DNA from 2 places in the Aerococcus sanguinicola genome. Region 2 is predicted to be linked to the other one. Evidence: predicted binding sites of a transcription regulator. Region 2 holds the regulator's gene; the other holds the start of a gene.
The links. The regulator LexA, encoded in region 2, represses DNA repair genes until DNA is damaged. The targets are predictions, from matches to a motif close to CNAACANNTGTTNG.

Region 1: uvrA (excinuclease ABC subunit UvrA) is a predicted target of LexA. The motif match lies at 2,062-2,075, and genes of this name have one in related genera.

The regions. Positions count from the first base shown of each region.
Region 1 covers NZ_CP014160.1:1,284,463-1,287,891, reverse strand. The annotation lists gene uvrA (excinuclease ABC subunit UvrA) at 1-2,024, opposite strand, end outside; gene pstB (phosphate ABC transporter ATP-binding protein PstB) at 2,215-3,006, opposite strand; gene pstA (phosphate ABC transporter permease PstA) at 3,008-3,429, opposite strand, start outside.
Region 2 covers NZ_CP014160.1:1,933,541-1,936,969, forward strand. The annotation lists gene AWM72_RS08665 (Rqc2 family fibronectin-binding protein) at 1-1,480, shown strand, start outside; gene lexA (transcriptional repressor LexA) at 1,555-2,166, shown strand; gene AWM72_RS08675 (adenine phosphoribosyltransferase) at 2,611-3,123, opposite strand; gene recJ (single-stranded-DNA-specific exonuclease RecJ) at 3,134-3,429, opposite strand, start outside.

The DNA.
Region 1 (3,429 bases), 650 kb from region 2:
CCCGAGACACTGTCTGACTTACCGGGATGAATTTGCGCCCGGTTGAGATCGCGAGCCAAGGTCTTCTTGAGGACTTCGTTGATCAGCGAACTCTTACCCGATCCGGAAACGCCGGTCACGACATCCAAACGCCCAATAGGCAAGCGGACATCGATCCCTTTCAGGTTATTTTGACGGGCGCCCTTAATCTCTAGCCAGCCCTTATCTTCCTGACGACGCTCTGATGGGACTTCAATGGCAAGGTCTCCACTCAGATAGCGGCCTGTCAGCGAATCAGGATTTTGAGCTACTTCTTGGGGGGGGCCGCTAGCCACGACTTCGCCCCCATGCTCTCCAGCGCCTGGTCCCATATCGATCAGGTAGTCTGCAGCCCACATGGTCTCCTCATCGTGTTCCACTACGATGAGGGTATTCCCTAAATCACGCATTCTCTGCAGAGAGCGGATCAAGCGATCATTGTCTCTTTGGTGGAGACCAATCGAAGGCTCATCTAGGACATACATGATACCCGATAGGTTAGATCCAATCTGGGTAGCCAAACGAATACGTTGGGCTTCCCCACCCGATAAGGTACCGGCTGACCGGTCGAGCGTTAAATAATCGAGACCAACTTCTTGTAAGAAGCCCAGCCGGGACCGCAATTCTTCAAGAATCGGTGCAGCAATTTCACTATCCTGTTCACCCAAGTGGAGTTGCTTAAAGAAGTGGATTGTTTTTTCAATGGGCATGGCCGTTACTTCTGCTATATCCTCACCTTCGACCTTGACGCAGAGGGCCCGCTCATTCAAGCGTTTGCCATGGCACTTGTCACAGGGCAATTCGGCTAAGTATTGTCGCATATTGTCGCGCACCATATTGGATGAACTGTTATGGTAACGCCGGCTGACATTATTAGCAACTCCCTCAAAGGTCATATCCTTATCTTGAACCTTGCCAAAATCATTGACATAGTGAAAATGGAAGGTCTCATCCTTAGACCCATAGAGCAATAAGTCCCTCTGCTCTTCAGTCAAATCTTCAAAGGCTTTATCGAAAGGAATATCGAAGGCTTCCGCTGCTTGTTTTAAGAGGGTTGGATAGTAGCCTGACCAATTAGAATTCCAGGCTTGAATGGCGCCCTCTTCTAGACTTTTCGATGGATCAGGGACCAGTAAGTCCAAGTCAACCACCAATTTCTGTCCCAAACCATCGCAAACTTCACAACGTCCATAAGGGGCATTGAAGGAAAAGAGCCGAGGTTCCAGTTCTCCTACGGTAAAGCCACATAGGGGGCAGGCATAATGCTCAGAAAAAAGGATCTCTTCCCCATCAATGATATCCAAAAGGGCATAGCCATCCGTTAGGCGGAGAGCCGTCTCCAAAGAATCCGCTAAGCGCGTCCGGATACCTTCCTTAATGACTAAGCGGTCGATTACAATATTAATATTGTGCTTCTGATTTTTATTTAGTTCTGGCAGGTCCTCGATATCATAGAGCTCGCCATCAATTTGAACTCGGACATAGCCCTGCTGTTGAATCTTCTCCAATAATCGTTTATGCTGGCCCTTCTTGCCGTAAACCACCGGTGCCATAACTTGGACGCGGGTTCTCTCTTCCAAGGCTTCTGCCCGCTCGATCATCTGGTCAATGGACTGGCTAGCGATGGGTGTCCCGTCATTGGGACAAATAGGCTGACCTACCCGGGCGTAAAGTAAACGCAAGTAATCGTTCACTTCTGTAATCGTTCCAACGGTTGACCGAGGATTACGGTTGGTGGTCTTCTGGTCAATTGAAATAGCAGGACTCAACCCATCGATACTATCGACATCTGCTTTGCGAGAATTCCCTAAGAATTGACGAGCGAAGGCTGACAGGCTTTCAATATAACGACGCTGTCCCTCCGCATAGAGCGTATCAAAGGCTAGAGAAGACTTTCCCGAACCTGATAAGCCTGTTACAACGACCATTTCATTGCGTGGAATTTCAACATCAATATTTTTTAAATTGTGAGAACGTGCCCCACGAACCACTATTTCATCTCTCACAGACTTCACTCTTTCTTTGACAATTTATTTACCTATACAAACAAGTGTTCTGATTCATTATAGCATGGATTAAATGAATTAACTATTATTATACTCCACGCCCCATTCTAAAGCTTTCCTAGTCGATTCTCAAATGATTTGCAAAAAAATAAGCCGGACTCGAGGTCCGGCTAGGTAAAATATATTTTGATTAACCAAAACGTCCAGCAACATAGTCGGCTGTCTGTTCGTTATTTGGATTATTGAAGATTTGTTCGGTTGGCCCGAATTCAATGATCCGTGAATGGCCAGGCGCACGATCAGGATCAGCATAGAAGAATGCTGTATAATCAGATACCCGAGCTGCTTGTTGCATATTGTGGGTTACGATAACAATGGTATATTTTTCTTTCAACTCTTGAACAAGTTCTTCAATTTTAAGGGTTGAAATTGGGTCCAAAGCTGAAGTTGGTTCATCCATCAATAAGATTTCTGGTTTTACTGCAAGCGCACGTGCAATACATACCCGTTGCTGCTGACCACCAGAAATCGCTAAACCAGACTTGTTGAGGTCGTCTTTGACTTCATCCCAAATGGCAGCCCCTTTAAGAGAAGTTTCCACGATTTCATCTAATTCTGCCTTATCTTTAGTGCCATGAGTCCGTGGACCATAAGCCACATTGTCATAAATGCTCATAGGGAAGGGGTTAGGTTGTTGGAAAACCATCCCCACCCGTTTTCTCAAGTGGTTAACATTGACATCCTTGGCATAGATATCCTTACCATCTAAAGCAATCTCACCTGTAATTTTGCAACCTTCAATTAAGTCATTCATACGATTTAAACTCTTTAAGAAGGTTGATTTCCCTGAACCTGATGGGCCGATTAAGGCGGTTACCTGTTTTTCATAAATATCCATATCGATATCTTCCAAGGCTTGGAAATTGCCATAAAATAGGCTCATATTCCGAGCAGTCATTGTTACTTTGTGTTCTTCTGCCATTTTATTTTTGTCCCCCTTGAGCTCCTAATTTATTGGATAACCAAGTCGATAATCCGTTGATAATTAATACAAATAATAGTAAGACAACACCTGTTGCCATGGCTTGGTCACGGTGCAAGCCTTCTGTTGATAAAATATACATGTGTAAGGCCAGTGTCCGACCAGATGCAAATAAGCTATCGGGCAAGCTAGTTGCGGTCCCTAAGGTGTACATAAGAGCCGCCGTTTCCCCAACAATCCGTCCAATCGCTAAGATGATACCGGATAGGATACCAGGCATAGCCACTGGTAAAACAATCTTGAAGATGGTCCGTAGCTTACCAGCCCCTAAACCAAAGCTCCCTTCACGCATCTTGTCACTAACAGACATCAGCCCTTCTTCGGTATTCCGAATAATTAATGGAAGGACCATAACCGCCATGG
Region 2 (3,429 bases):
CTACCCAATGCCCGATACCCCACCCAATTTTTGTATGGTCCTGCGCAAGTACCTCAAGGGCGCCCTAGTGCTCGCCGTTGACCAATACGAAAACGACCGGGTGATTCGTTTGGACCTCTTACGGACGGATGAGATTGGCGACCAACAGAAGCTGACTTTAGTGGTCGAGATGATGGGACGCCATTCCAATATCATCTTAGTCGACCACCAGGGGCAAATTCTGGATGTGATCAAGCGGGTCCCTCTTTACCAGAACCGCTACCGGACCCTTTTGCCCGGCGCTAGCTACCAACTCCCTCCCTATCAAAACAAGGCTAACCCTTTCAAAATTGGGAGCGATTGGCAGCCTACCAGCCAACAGAGCCTGTCCCGGCAAGTCCTCCAGCAAGAACTCATGGGCCTGGGCTGGGAATCAGCGGAGGAAATTATCTTCCGTGCCCAGTCCAATCCAGATAAGGCCCTGGGGCAGATTATCCAAGAATTCTGCCAGGCCTTCGACCAGCCCCAGCCCTGCCTGACAGGGACCGACAAGAAGTTAGAATTCACGGCCTTCCCCTATCTCAGCCTGACTGGGGATAAAGAAACTTATGATAGTCTCGGTCAACTCTTGGATGTTTATTATGCCCGCCATACCGAGCGCCAGCAAGTCCAAGAAATCGGCCAACAGATTGACCAGGTTACCCAGCGGGAACTCAAGCACCAGAGAAAGAAGCAGAAGAACCTCAGGAAGGACCTGGAAAAGAGCCAGAAAGCTGACCACTACCAGCTTTTAGGAGAGCTTCTCACTTCCAACCTCTACCAGCTCCAGGGGAACCAGGCTAGTGTGGACCTGCCTAATTATTATGACGATAACCGCCTAGTCCATATCCCTCTCAAAGCAGAGCTCTCGCCTGCCGAGAATGCCCAAGCCTACTATCAAAAATACAATAAACTCACCAAGTCGCGGTCACATATCCAGGAACAATTGGCCAAGAGCCAAGAAGAGATCAACTACTTGGAATCCATCCAAGCCCAAATTGAATGGTCCAATCCTAAAGAATTGGAACTGATCCGCGAAGAGCTCAAAGAAGAAGGCTATATCAAGGACCGTAAGAAGAAGACCCATAAGCGGATCAAGCCGCTCAAGCCCCGACAGTTCACCAGTTCCTCCGGCTATACCATTAAAGTAGGCCGCAATAACAAACAAAATGACCAACTGACCATGCGCCAGGCCAACAAGAACCACTACTGGTTCCACGTCAAGGACGTGCCCGGCAGCCATGTCATCTTAGAGACAGACCAGGCTAGTGACGACGATATCCTCGAAGCCGCTAGTATCGCTGCCCACTATTCCAAGTCCCGCCACTCCAACAATGTGCCGGTTGACTACACCCGGGTCAAGGATGTCAAAAAACCGAATGGGGCCAAGCCGGGCTTTGTCAACTATTTCAACCAAAAAACGGTCTTTGTCAAACCGGCCCAGATCGCTAATAAAGAATAAAATGAGAACGTTTGTTTGTGTCTGTGATCGATCTATGCTATAATGAGGGCAAATCATTCGAGGAGGACACAGAGATGAGAGAACGGCAACTGCAAATCTTACGCTATATCTTTGATTGTGTTGACGACAAGGGCTATCCCCCGACTGTCCGCGAAATATGCGATGCAGTTGGCCTAGCCTCAACGTCCACAGTCCATGGCCACTTAAACCGTCTAGAAGAAGGGGGCTATCTTTTCAAAGATTCGACCAAGCCCCGGGCCCTAGAAATCACCCAAAAAGGCCTAGATAAACTGGGCATCAACACCCGTGGTATCCCCATGCTTGGGACGGTTACAGCAGGCCAGCCCATTACTGCTTATGAGGACATCGAAGGTTATTTTCCCAAGCCACCCCACCTCGCCGAGAGTGATGAAGATCTCTTCATGCTGAAGATTCGCGGGGATTCAATGATTGAAGCTGGCATCCTCAATGGCGACTATGTTCTCGTTCGCCAGCAGCAGAGCGCTGAGAACGGCGAGATTGTCATTGCGATGACCGATGCCGATGAGGCTACTTGCAAACGTTTCTTTAAAGAAGACGGTCATATCCGCCTGCAACCCGAAAACCATGAAATGGCCCCGATTATTTTGGACAATTGTACAATCTTAGGAAAGGTTATTTCCCTTTTTAGAGAGCATACCTTCTAAAGTGAAAAGTTTTTATAGAAAAAGGAAACTGGATTTTTGCCAGTTTCCTTTTTTAGTTTTCTATGGGAAATTGCTTGGAGGCTGTAGTTGGGTTCGACTTGGCAGGCTCGGAGTGATTTCACAAGTCAGAAACGAACGAATGCTTCGCTCTTATTCTGACTTGCTCCAATCATCCGAGTCTAACCGCCAAGTCTCACACCCTTTCCTAGTCGGGTTCGCAAAGGCAGAAAAGGAGTGACTTCAGCAAAGGGAAACGATCGGCTAAAGCCGCTCTTATCCTCTTTGCCTCCAGTCATCCCTTTCTAACCGCCTTTGCTCACACCCTAGTTGGGCTCGGGCCGGCAGCTTTCCTGTCACTTCACAAGTCCCCGCAGCAGTCTTTCAGACTGCTCTGGTGACTTGCTCCAGTGAAGGAAAGCTAAACGCCAGCCCTCACACCCTTTCCTAATAAGTCAGTATTTTAAAGATGTCCAGGTTAGGGATTTTTTCTCTGCCATTGAGGGCTTCTAGTTCGATGATGAAGGCTGCGCCGACGACTTGGCCTCCGAGTTTTTCCACTAATTGGGTGGTGGCTTGGATGGTGCCTCCGGTTGCTAGGAGGTCATCGACGATAAGGACGCGCTGGCCGGGTTTAACGGCATCTTTATGGAGCTGGAGGGTATTTTCTCCGTATTCTAAACCATAGTCTACGCTAATGATATCGCGAGGGAGCTTGCCCTTCTTACGAGCGGGCGCAAAGCCGATCCCTAGTTGATAGGCCACGGGACATCCCACAATAAAGCCCCGCGCTTCTGGTCCAACAATCATATCGACCTGCTTATCCTTAGCGAACTGGACAATCTGGTCAATGGCAGCATGGAAGGCTTCCCCATCAGCCATCAGAGGGGTAATGTCGCGGAAAGTCACCCCTTCTTCAGGATAGTTCTCAATACTAGCAATATAGTCTTCAAAATTCATAATTTCCTCCTTATGGTGCACTGGCTGGCTCTGGCGCAAAAAAGTAGCTCGTGATTGATCCAATATCATTATAAAGCAAAACTTGTTCACTGTTTAATAATTGCTCATACTTGATCAGGTAGGCCTTCAAATCAACCTTGCCCTGGACCGGCAAAATGTGGAGGGTCTCCCCCTTCCAAGCGACTAGGCCGGCTTCCTCAAGAATATCCGTCATCAGGATGAGCTGTCCTTCAGCGAGTTTGAGATAAGAAGCTAGGACAGCTGTCTGTCCTTTGAGCGGGAGTTGGGGGTGGCCCAAGAGATAAC